3 regions of the Pseudochelatococcus sp. G4_1912 genome follow, and region 1 is predicted to be linked to each of the others. Evidence: riboswitches for the same ligand, from Rfam matches in the RefSeq annotation. Region 1 holds a riboswitch; each other region holds the start of a gene.
The links. A riboswitch is a leader RNA that binds a small molecule or an ion and turns the genes downstream of it on or off. The one in region 1 is predicted to bind thiamine pyrophosphate.
Positions count from the first base shown of each region.

Region 1 (4,201 bases):
TTGACTGAAGAAAGCATGGCAAAAATCAGCCCTATTGATCCAGAACTCGTCCGGGACCTCGCGCTGCTTATCGCGGAAACCGATCTGACCGAAATCGAGGTTGCCAAAGGCGACCTGCATATTCGCGTCGCACGCAATGTCACGGCCAACGTCGTGGTTCCGCAGATGGCAGCGCCAGCTCCCGTTGCGGCCTATGCACCGGCTCCAGCAGCTGCTGCGGCACCTGTTGCTGCTTCGGTTACGGACCATCCGGGTACCGTGAACTCACCCATGGTTGGCACCGCATACCGTCGCCCTTCGCCGGATGCAAAGCCATTCATCGAAGTGGGCTCCAAGGTGCAGGCGGGTGACAAGCTGTTGCTGGTCGAAGCTATGAAGACCTTCAACGACATTGTCGCGCCACGTTCGGGCACGGTCACTGCCGTGTTGGTAGAAGATGGCCAGCCGGTTGAGTACGGCGAGCCGCTGCTGGTAATCGAGTAATTAATGTTCGACAAGATCCTGATCGCCAACCGGGGTGAAATCGCGCTGCGGATTCTGAGAGCCTGTAAGGAACTCGGCATTTCCACAGTTGCAGTACATTCCACCGCCGATGCCAACGCCATGCACGTGCGCCTTGCTGACGAAAGCGTCTGCATCGGGCCGCCAGCCGCACGTGACAGCTATCTCAACATCCCGGCACTGATCGCCGCCTGTGAGATCACGGGTGCGGATGCGGTGCATCCGGGGTACGGGTTCCTGTCGGAAAATGCGCATTTTGCTGATGTGCTTGCCGACCACGGCATCGCCTTTATCGGCCCGAAGGCAGAGCACATCCGCCTGATGGGTGATAAAATCGAGGCGAAGCGCACGGCGCGTGCGCTTGGTATTCCGTGCGTTCCGGGTTCGGACGGCGGCATCACCGATGATGCTGAAGCGCATGAAGTGGCAGCCAAAATCGGTTATCCGGTATTGGTGAAGGCAGCTGCCGGCGGCGGCGGACGTGGCATGAAAGTGGCACGTGATGCAGCAAGCTTGAGCGATGCGCTCTCCACAGCCCGGATCGAGGCAAAGGCCGCCTTTGGCGACGATGCCGTGTATCTGGAAAAGTATCTCGAAAAGCCACGTCACATTGAAATTCAGGTGATGGGTGATGGTCGTGGTGGTGCGGTGCATATGGGCGAGCGTGATTGCTCATTGCAGCGTCGTCACCAGAAGGTGTGGGAAGAAGCCCCCTCACCTGCGCTTAACAAGGCTGAACGCGAGCGCATTGGCACTGTGGTCGCCAAGGCCATGCAGAAGCTGAAGTATCTCGGCGCAGGCACCATTGAGTTCCTGTACGAGAACGGCGAGTTCTACTTCATCGAGATGAACACCCGTATCCAGGTGGAGCATCCGGTGACGGAGATGATCACCGGCATCGACCTCGTTAACGAGCAGATCCGTGTGGCTTCGGGCGCTGCCTTGTCGATCAAGCAAGAAGACATCGTGCTTGATGGTCACGCTATCGAATGCCGCATCAATGCCGAGCATCCTTCGAATTTCCGTCCTTCACCGGGCACGATCACCTATTACCACCCACCGGGCGGTCTTGGTGTACGTGTGGATTCGGCGGTGTATCAGGGCTACAAGATCCCTTCGAACTATGACTCGCTTGTTGGCAAACTCATCGTGCATGGTCGCACCCGCACCGAATGCCTGATGCGTCTTCGCCGCGCACTTGATGAGTTCGTCGTTGATGGTATCGAGACCACATTGCCATTGTTCCGGGCGTTGGTGCGTAATCAGGACGTTCAGAACGGTCAGTACGACATCCACTGGCTGGAGCATTACCTCGACGCCGAAGGTCCTGCTGAGATCGAAGCTTTGCGCAAGGTCTGATATCGATCTTCGCGTCAGGTTGAAAACTATTCCAGAAGCAAGCACTGACCCTGTCGGTGCTTGCTTCTGGCGCATTTAGAGCGCCAGATTCACCGCAACTTGAATGCAAACTGCTCTAGTGCCACACTGCCGCATCTCCTTGGGGTGCCTGCGATCGTATGATTCGGGCTGAGAGGTTTCATACCAACCCACCGAACCTGAACCAGATCATGCTGGCGGAGGGAAGTGAGATATGCCTTGAAGCGTATGACGCAGGGCATTCCTTTCCAAAACGCATGATCGCCAGACATATCTCATGACGCCAGCGAGCCAAACCGCATGACGCTCTCTCCGGAAACGCCCCATAAGCCTCTCCCTGTTGATCTGCGTCTCTATGCTATCCTCGACCCCGAGCGCGCACGTGAACAGCCCTTGCCTGAACTGGCAGCCGCAGCGATCGCAGGTGGCGCCACCCTGCTACAATATCGCGACAAGCATGCTGACACGCGCAAATACATTGACACTACGCGGGCCATTCTTGCTGCCATCAGCGGGAAAGGTGTACCATTGCTGATCAACGATCGTGTTGACGTTGCAATGGCCGCCGGTGCCGATGGTGTGCACGTGGGGCAAGATGACATGTCCCCCGCTGACGCTCGCCGATTGCTGGGGCCCCGCGCGATCATTGGCCTGACGCTGAACAATACGCGCGAAGCTTTGGCAGCTGTGCAAGAGCCTATCGATTACGGCTGCATCGGCGGTGTTTTTGCAACATCTAGCAAAGATAACCCCAAGCCCCCGATTGGGCTTGATGGCCTTGCCGACATCATTGCAAATGCACGTATTGCAACACCAGCCCTTCCCTTAGGTGCCATTGCCGGCATTGATGAAAACAATGCCTCGACAATCATCGCCATGGGTGCGGATGGCATTGCGGTCATCTCGGCCATCTTGATGGCTGATGACGTTTCGGCTGCTGCACACCGTCTGCGCGTTATTATAGACGCAAGCCTTGCCGCTCGCGGCGCAGGAAGCTGAACGATGAGCACGCAAACAGCCCAAACCCCAATCGCCGTCACCATCGCCGGTTCTGATTCAGGTGGTGGTGCAGGCATTCAGGCGGATTTGAAAGCATTTTCTGCGCTCAAGGTTTACGGAGCGAGCGTCATCGCCGCGCTCACGGCTCAAAATACGATGGGCGTCACTGCAATCCACGATGTCCCTGCTGATTTCATCACAGCCCAGATTGATGCAGTTTTCTCTGATCTAACGGTCAGCGCCGTAAAAATCGGAATGCTATCGCGGCCAGAAACAATCAAGGCCGTGGCTGATGGCCTCACACGTTGGCATCAACGCGCGGTTGTGCTGGATCCGGTTATGGTTGCCGCCAGCGGCGACCGGCTGCTCAGCGAGGATGCTGTCACCACTTTGCGGGAAAAGCTGATTCCGCTAGCAACGATCATCACCCCCAACTTACCCGAAGCCGCTGTGTTGCTCAACACGAACCCAGCTGAAACCGAAGCCGAGATGTTGGCGCAAGCACAGGCACTGCTACAGCTTGGGTCCGGGGCCGTGCTGATCAAGGGCGGCCATGCACAGGGCGAAGAAAGCATCGACCTGCTGGTGGATGCATCGGGTGTGACACGCCTACCCGCCCCACGCATTGCCACGCGTAATACGCATGGTACGGGCTGTACTCTCTCTGCCGCAATCGCTGCAGGATTAGCACGCGGATTACCACAAACTGAGGCAGTGAAAGCGGCCAAGACCTATATCAGCCAAGCAATAGCTGCATCAGATCATCTCAACATCGGGCATGGCCATGGCCCCGTGCATCATTTCCACGCGTGGTGGTGAGAGCAGATATCCGCAACCTGCGTTCAACTTTATTATTTTAATGAACGCAAGTTGCGATGAGATATAGAGCTTAGAACACAGTTCTGATTCAATCAGAACGTTAGGCGCGCTATTATTTGTTAGTTTCCTGAAGATGCGCTTCAAGGAACCACAAATCCTTATCGAGCGCACGCGTTACCTCAGTAAACACATCAGAGGTCGCCAGATCGCCTGCTTCATCTGTTGTTGCAATAGCCTTGCGCGTACCCTTGGCGACTTCGGCGAATGAGCGAGCGAGATAATCGACATGCTCCAGGCCATCCGTGATCTGTAGCGGATAAGCCTTCAGTTTGGTGCCCTCAGCAGCAGCTTGCACTGTGCCGTGCGCGATACCACCCAAAGCTGTCAGCCGCTCAGCAATGGTGTCCGTATGCTCCAGAATATGCGCATAAAGATCATCAAAAAGTTCATGTAATGCGATGAAGTGCGGCCCCTTGACGTTCCAGTGCGCATGCTTGATCTGCGC
Region 1 is NZ_JAZDRL010000001.1:952,258-956,458, forward strand. Features, by position in the region: gene accB (acetyl-CoA carboxylase biotin carboxyl carrier protein) at 16-483, shown strand; gene accC (acetyl-CoA carboxylase biotin carboxylase subunit) at 487-1,860, shown strand; TPP riboswitch at 1,991-2,102, shown strand; gene thiE (thiamine phosphate synthase) at 2,179-2,877, shown strand; gene thiD (bifunctional hydroxymethylpyrimidine kinase/phosphomethylpyrimidine kinase) at 2,881-3,696, shown strand; gene dps (DNA starvation/stationary phase protection protein Dps) at 3,809-4,201, opposite strand, start outside.

Region 2 (4,201 bases), 380 kb from region 1:
GCGTATTTTGGGGCAATGGGAATTTTGGGGTCTGCCCTTTAAGCTCTCGGCGGCTACATTAGTACCGCGACCTGAGACTGAACTAATTATCGAAGCCGCCATAGCTGCCCATAACCGAATCATGACCACGCGCGCGACGTGGCCTTTTCGTTTTGTAGACATCGGAACCGGCACAGGATGTATCGCAATAGCGGTGGCCTCTGAATTGCCGCAGGCAGAGGGTATCGCAATCGATCTCTCACCTGATGCCGCTAGAATGGCGCAGTACAATGCCTTACAAAATAATGTTAATGAGCGATTATCCGTTATCAATGGTTCATGGATAACCATGTTAGGAAATAGCACTGTAGATTTAATCCTGTCTAACCCACCTTATATCGAAACACTTGATATTGCAGGGCTGGCGACCGATGTGAAAGATCACGATCCGCATCTGGCCCTTGATGGTGGCGCAGATGGACTTGATCCCTATCGTGCAATTTTCGCTGATGCCCGGCGTGTTCTGCGTCCAGGTGGTTCTGTAATTGTGGAGTTTGGACAGGGGCAAGCGCCGATGGTTAGCGCAATCGCACAAAAAGAGGGATTATTGGTTGCTCCGCCAATTTTTGATCTTTCTGGTATAGAGCGCGTCATTGTTGCCACATTTGTGTGAAAGATTAAGATGCTCCAATAAGCAATCGCAGAAATAACTTGGCGTGACAGTGGGAAGACGCTAATGTCAAACCATGAATCAGGCTCTGCTGTCGACTGTGGGATTTAAAGTGCGTTTTCGCCTTTAGATATTGGGCAGATTTATTCACCTTTGTGAATCGAACGCATCTGCTAAACAGATGATTCCAGTAGATCTGGATGTTGTATGATCCTTCGGTTAACGACCTTTGTTTACCGTCTCACATGCTGGTTTTCAGCATGAGGTTATTGAGGGTTTGCCAACCTTTGCTTTTCGCTGTCGATCTCGTGGCGGATTACTTGATTGAGATGAATGCGATTTTCGTATGCAGCTCAGCTTTAAGCGGTGGAACATTTTTATCGCGTGCCGAAACTCGGTGTCGAGGAAAGAACAACGCTAATCATTAACCCGATTCTTCATCGACCAATATCGACGAAGAATCATTTTAACCATCCTTATAGCTGTCAGTTATGAGGTGAAAGCACCGGTCTGCGGTTTGGGGCATTAGCTGCCCTTCCCGAGCGAACCGGATGACAACGGGTACGATCCGTACCGCTTGGGGATGAGGTCCCCGCACAATATGGCTCCCAAAGAGATGTCGATGAGACCAGGTCAAAACAGGCGCATGCGCAACCGCACCCGGAAACCACCAAATCCGCTGACAAAGACATTTGAGTCCAATGGACCGGATGTGAAGGTCCGCGGTACAGCGCAGCATATTGCCGAGAAGTACGCACAGCTTTCACGCGATGCCCATGCTTCTGGCGATCCTGTTGCGGCGGAAAACTACCTCCAGCATGCGGAACATTACCTGCGCATCATTCTTGCAGCGCAGGCACAGTTTCCGCAAAGCACCGGCTTCCCACGTTCGTTTGACGATGATCAGGACGATGCCGGGGAAGATGGCGGACTTGATTACAGTGTGCAAAATTATGGCGCACCTCAACCTGAAGCACGCTTCCCTGCCTCTGACGACGATGGACAGCAGCCTGCTATGCAGCCCCGCGAACGCTATCCACGCAATAATGAGCGATATGAGCGCTCTGATCGGCAGGATCGGTTTGAACGCCCCGAAAGGCAAGACCGTTCTGAGCGTCAGGAACGTTTTGAACGTCCTGAAAGGCAGGATCGTCCCGAGCGTTTTGAGCGTCCAGAGCGCCAAGATCGTCAGGAACGCTTTGAACGTCCTGAAAGGCAGGATCGACCAGAACGTCAGGATCGTCGTGAGCGCTTTCGCCGTCGTCGCGATGAAATTGGCAGCTTTGGCCAGCATACTTCTTCAGATGATACCGGTGCAAACCGTCAACCGGCCTTGCCCGCATTTTTGACAACGCCCATCCGCATGCCATCAAGTGATGAGCAGCCAGCACGTCCGCTCACGCATGATCTGGATACAGGCAAGGTCGAGGCTCCACGCCAGGTTGAGCCCGTAGCGGTCAGCGCGCCAGATGCGAGTGATCTGGACAAACCCGCTCCACGGGCACGCCGTCGGCGCATCGTTGCTGACGACACAACTGGTCAAGCAGCTGCTGAAACGTCTGTCGAGACAACAGCTGGAGCAACGACAGTCCGTAAGCCTCGCACAACACGCGTTCGCCGCAAGAGTGTTGATGACGTGCCAGTTGGCGAGTGAAAGTTGCATCGGGGGATCTAATCTAAATTATTCAGATCCCCTTTTAACTATATGATATAATGCATTTATCCCTTCATATGCATGCGCTTCTGCGTGAAAGTATAGTGTTTAATGGCCAATTCACGGTTGGTGATTGACAAAACCACCAATCGGGCCGACATTGCCCCTATTCCGAGGGGGGCCCCGTGAGGGGGCTGAGATTCCGTTATGATCTCCCTGCCGCAGTGGCATCGAATTTCAAAGCGTGTTCCGTTTTGCTGTTTGGTTTGATGCTTTAATTTGGCAGAGGCGAGCGCCACGGTGACCCTTGAACCTGATCCGGGTTATACCGGCGGAGGGACGGGACAATGTTGGCGCTAATGCCTTATCTGCACTCAGCAACTTGTCAGCCGCTTCACGCCCGGATTCTCACTTTCCGGGAGGAGCATTGCTATGACAACCACATCCGATTCAACGCCCAAAATACGCGCTAAAACGACAGCCGCACCTGCTGCCGTTACGACAGGCCCCATTTTAGGATCGCGCAAGATTTATGCTAGTCCAGAGGGACGGCCTGATATCAATGTTCCCTTCAGGGAAATCGCGCTTGACCCCGCCTGCGGTGAAGAACCAGTGCGCGTGCAAGACACATCGGGGGCCTATACCGATACAGATGCTGTCATTAATCTGGAGCAAGGTCTGGCACCGATCCGTGCTTCTTGGCTTGCTAGCCGCGGCTTCGATAGAGTAGAGGCGCGTGCTGTCAAGCCTGAAGACAATGGCTTCTCAGGCGATGTCGCGCCCGAACGTCTTGTACCGGCCTGCCCTGCTGAACGCCCCGTACTCGCAGGGCGCGATGGCCAGTTGGTGACACAATATGAATTCGCTCGCGCGGGCATCATCACTGACGAGATGATTTACGTCGCCCATCGCGAAAACCTTGGTCGTCAAGCTATGGCGGAAGGCGCTGAAAAGCGTCGCGCTGATGGTGAGGATTTTGGAGCGGCTATTCCAACTTTCATTACACCGGAGTTTGTGCGTGAAGAAATCGCGCGTGGCCGTGCCATCATTCCCGCGAACATCAATCATCCAGAGCTTGAACCAACGATCATTGGCCGCAACTTCCTTGTGAAGGTCAACGCCAATATCGGCAATTCCGCAGTTACGTCCTCGGCAGCTGAAGAAGTCGAAAAGCTGGTTTGGGCCACACGCTGGGGTGCCGATACGGTGATGGACCTCTCAACGGGCCGCAATATCCATAATATCCGCGGCTGGATCATGCGTAACTCGCCGGTTCCGATTGGTACGGTGCCAATCTATCAGGCTCTTGAGAAGGTCGATGGCGAACCGGAAAAGCTCACTTGGGAAATTTTCCGCGATACGCTGATCGAACAGGCTGAGCAGGGCGTTGATTATTTCACGATCCATGCTGGCGTGCGCCTTGCGTACGTGCCGCTGACAGCAACACGCGTGACAGGTATCGTTTCACGCGGTGGTTCAATCATGGCGCGTTGGTGCCTGTCGCATCACCGCGAAAGCTTCCTCTACGAGCATTTTGGTGAAATCTGCGACATCATGCGCAAGTATGACGTATCGTTCTCGCTGGGCGATGGCCTACGTCCGGGATCGATTGCTGACGCTAATGATGCGGCCCAGTTTGCCGAGCTTGATACACTTGGTGAGCTAACGAAAATTGCCTGGGAAAAGGGCTGTCAGGTGATGATCGAAGGCCCCGGCCATGTGCCGATGCACAAGATCAAAGCCAACATGGACAAGCAGCTTGAAACCTGCGGTGAAGCCCCCTTCTATACGCTTGGGCCGTTGACGACTGATATCGCACCTGGATACGATCACATCACTTCGGCTATTGGCGCAGCAATGATTGGCTGGTTTGGCACCGCAATGCTCTGCTACGTGAC
Region 2 is NZ_JAZDRL010000001.1:576,601-580,801, forward strand. Features, by position in the region: gene prmC (peptide chain release factor N(5)-glutamine methyltransferase) at 1-652, shown strand, start outside; gene VRZ32_RS02730 (DUF4167 domain-containing protein) at 1,272-2,303, shown strand; TPP riboswitch at 2,468-2,660, shown strand; gene thiC (phosphomethylpyrimidine synthase ThiC) at 2,736-4,201, shown strand, end outside.
Region 2: another riboswitch for thiamine pyrophosphate. It lies ahead of thiC (phosphomethylpyrimidine synthase ThiC); the one in region 1 lies ahead of thiE (thiamine phosphate synthase).

Region 3 (4,201 bases), on a different contig from region 1:
CCTGATTAATGGAGTGGGCTGACTGACCGATCAGCGCCCCCTCCCCAAGCAATGCACGTGCCGCAGCTGCGTCAGCGCCCTCAGGCAAATGCACGCCATCAGCACCGGCGCACACTGCAATTTCTGGTGAGCCATGCACACTTACACACCCCCCATATGGGATAGCGCGGCGCTTGAAATCAACAACAAGCGCAATCTGCTCCTCAACGGAAAGATCCTTCTCCCTCAGGCTGATCCACCTTATGCCGCTCGCGAAAACCGCATCTGCCATCGCCCCCATTGCTGCGATGCCACCATCGAGCTGGTGCCTGTCCGTCACAACAAGCACGGGAGGGCGTGGCAGTTTGCCACTCATGATTCGATCAAGCCCAGCTGCGGACTGGATGCTTCTGCGTTACAGCGTTTAGGGATTCGTCCGGCAAGATAAGCCAATCGCCCACCCTCGACGGCATATTTCATAGCACTGGCCATCGCGACCGGATCATTGGCCTTGGAAACAGCCGTATTCAGCAGCACTGCAGAGCATCCCAGCTCCATCGCCAGCGCCGCATCTGATGCCGTGCCGATGCCCGCATCAAGAACCACAGGCACAGAGCTGCGGGCGCAGATCATTTCAATCATGTGCGGATTGGAGATCCCCAACCCTGAACCAATCGGTGAACCCAGCGGCATGACAGCCGCTGCCCCTGCATCCGCCAGCTTACGACATGAGATCGGATCATCAGTGCAATATGGCAGCACGATAAAGCCCTTGCTCACGAGCTCAGCCGTTGCGCGCAGCAACTCTTCTGTATCGGGATAGAGTAACTCACGGTCACCCACGACCTCGACCTTGACCCAATTCGTACCAAGGGCCTCGCGCGCAAGCTCAGCCGTCAACACGGCATCGCGGGCCGTTTGGCAACCTGCAGTGTTAGGCAAAAAATGCACCGTATCGCCCAATACATCCACAAGGCTTTCAGCTGCTCCTGAAAGATCAATGCGCCGGATGGATGCGGTCGTCATCTCGGTGCCACTCGCCTGAACAGCATCCAGCATGACTTTCTGGTTCGGATAACCGGCCGTGCCAAGAAACAACCGCGATGAAAAAGTGCGGCCCGCGATAACCAGTGAATCATGCAGTGTAGAGCGTGTCATGGCGCTTAACCACCCTGTCTTGCGTGAACAATTTCAATGCGATCATTGGCATTGAGTTTCGTATCAATCCATTCTGCACGCGGTAGCATTGTTCCATTCAATGCGATAGCAACGCCTTTCGTATCAGGAGCGATATCATGGCGCGCTAAAAGCGCAGCCATAGTTGCCTCCATCAATACCTCTGGCAGACCATTTACACGCACTTCGATTTCACTCATCAAACTATCCTCGGCTTATCGCTGCTGGACGAAAACGGCTGGCATCAAATGGCAATGAAATTTCATCCCGCTGCCCGTCCAAAATTAAGCGTGTGATGGCATCGGCGGTTACTGGCGTTTGCAGAATACCGTTGCGATGATGACCTGTTGCATAAACAAGCCCCGGCACCGCCGACGGCCCTAAAATTGGCGCATCATCACGGCTACCAGGGCGAAATCCAGTCCATGTTTCAATCAACGGCAATTCTTCGATACCAGGCAGCGCACGCCATGCGTTTTGCAAGAGGGAAAGCATCCCACCTGCTGTGAGGCACTCATCGAAACCGCGCTCTTCAACTGTGGCGCCCACAATCAACCGGCCATCCAGGCGCGGAACAAGATAAATGCCCGAAGCCCAGATTACATGGCGAATGAGTGGATTATCCGCCTCCATCCCAAGCGCAAGCATCTGCCCTTTAATGGGGCGAACCGGCGGACGGATATCAGGTGTAAGGCCACAAATCCCCCGCGACCACGCCCCCGCAGCAAGCACGATCGTTGTTGCACTATGATGTTCACCCGCTATCTCAACAGCAGTTGCGTAACCATCCTCAATGATGATGCGATCAACCTGCGTCTCTTCATGTAATGTAACGCCGACCTTGAGTGCAGCAATGCGTAAAGCCTGCGCGAGCTTGCGGTTATCAACCTGATGATCTTCCGGACTCCAGATCCCGCCTGCGGCTCCCGCTAGGAGCGGTTCTCGCGCTCTCACCTCGGCGGCAGAAAGCCAGTTCACCGGAAGTGCCATCTTTTCCTGTAGAGCAAGATGATGACGTAAGCGTGCATGCTCATCAGCATTCAACGCTACATGCAGCGTGCCTTCCTGACGAAGGTCAATTGACATGCCAGAGACGTGCTCAAGCTCTTCAGCAAAAGCGGGCCAGAGACGCTGGCTCTCACGATTGAGTGGCAATAACCATTCTTCGCCTGGCTCAATCTCTGTGCAGGCGGCGAGCATTCCGGCAGCGGCATGGCTTGCGCCAGATCCTGCCTTGGCCCGATCATAAACAGAAACCCGCGCCCCTCGGCTTGCCAAACGCCATGCTATAGACAGCCCAATGACGCCAGCGCCAATAATGATAATAGAGTCAGACAATTGCGATCCCAACGGCGCCTCCCTACGCTGGCATGACCCAGACAGGTTCTATGGGTATTTCTCAGCCGCGCCCAACGCACGGCACCCCAGTGCCTAATGCTGCAACATCGTATCTTTTGTCGTCTTTCGCAAGTGGAAGTTGCCGCATTTGCATAAGCAGTGAATGCAGATCGGCTCGTCAGTCCGCATCATCATCGGGGATGTCTTCATCCTCATCGAGAATATCTTCATCTGACGGCATGGGCATCGAAAAGCCCAGCGGCAATTGCCCATCAAGAAATCCCGTGCCCTTCAGCTCATCAAGGCCCGGAAGGTCATCAATGGAGCCAAGGCCAAAATGAGACAGGAAATCAGCCGTTGTGCCATAAGTAACGGGACGGCCAGGTGTGCGACGTCTTCCACGCAACTTTATCCAGCTGGTTTCCATCAGCGTATCGAGTGTTCCGCGTGACGTAGCCACACCGCGAATCTCTTCAATCTCGGCCCGCGTCACCGGCTGGTGGTATGCAATGATCGCCAGCACTTCCATGGCGGCGCGCGACAGCTTTCGCGGATCCTCCACTTCCTGCACCAGCGAGGGCGCAAGGTCAGCAGCCGTACGAAACGCCCATTTACCCGCCACCCTGACCAGCACAACGCCACGTGCAGCATATTCCGTCTGCAATGTTGCCAGCAGGGCTTTAAGGTCGATCCCCGTGGGAATGCGGGAGGCGAGCTCCTCCTCCCCCACCGGCTCTCGGGAGGCAAACAGAATCGCCTCAACCACACGCAATGCATGGCGATGGATGCTCATCAGGCACCCCCTTGAATTGGTTCTGCAACATCCAAGCGGCGACGGCGCATCATCAGCGGTGCAAATGGAGCGTCCTGACAGATATCAAGCTTGCCCTCGCGCACCATTTCGAGCATTGCCGAAAGGGCTGAGGCCCGCACGGTAGCGCGCATTTCAGGCTCGGCCATATAAGCCTCCAGATATGGATCCAACGCAACCCAATCTGCAGCATCACCAATCAGGCGTTGCAATGCCTCACGTGCTTCTACCAGTGACCATACAAGCCGTTTGTGCAGCACCACACGTGAATTCATTTGGTGCTGGCGATTAGTCGTATAAGCAGAGAGCAAATCGTAAAGAGTTACATCCCATTTGGGACGCTCAACGATTGCCATTTCCTCTGGCTCGCCACGTGCAAGGACATCGCGGCCTAATTGGGGGCGTTGAACAAGCTTCGATGCTGCACTTCGGATTGCTTCAAGCCTGCGCAGACGAAGAGCCAGAATCGTTGCCAGATCACCAGCCTCTGGCACCTCGGGCGGCATGGCGCTAGGCAATAGAAGGCGCGATTTCAAATAGGCAAGCCATGCTGCCATCACAAGATAATCGGCAGCAAGCTCCAGACGCAATTGTCGGGCAGCATCGATAAATGAAAGGTATTGCTCAACCAATGCCAATATAGAGATCTGTGTTAGATCAACCTTTTGGCGTCGCGCAAGCTCTAGCAGAAGATCGAGTGGACCTTCAAAGCCATCAACATCAACAATAAGTGCAGGCTCTGCCTCGCTGCGTTCAGCGGGCAAGAAACCATCCGTATCGGCTTTCCGCAGATATGCCCCAGCTGACACGCCCTACTCTCCTTGATCTTCATATCAAGCGTTGATCGTTGAGGCCAGATTCGCAAGCGCCGTTTCAAGACGCGTCCGACCTTCCACA
Region 3 is NZ_JAZDRL010000002.1:1,228,427-1,232,627, reverse strand. Features, by position in the region: gene VRZ32_RS12895 (thiamine phosphate synthase) at 1-355, opposite strand, end outside; gene VRZ32_RS12890 (thiazole synthase) at 352-1,137, opposite strand; gene thiS (sulfur carrier protein ThiS) at 1,143-1,355, opposite strand; gene thiO (glycine oxidase ThiO) at 1,360-2,493, opposite strand; TPP riboswitch at 2,495-2,592, opposite strand; gene scpB (SMC-Scp complex subunit ScpB) at 2,672-3,286, opposite strand; gene VRZ32_RS12870 (segregation and condensation protein A) at 3,286-4,113, opposite strand; gene nagZ (beta-N-acetylhexosaminidase) at 4,138-4,201, opposite strand, start outside.
Region 3: another riboswitch for thiamine pyrophosphate. It lies ahead of thiO (glycine oxidase ThiO); the one in region 1 lies ahead of thiE (thiamine phosphate synthase).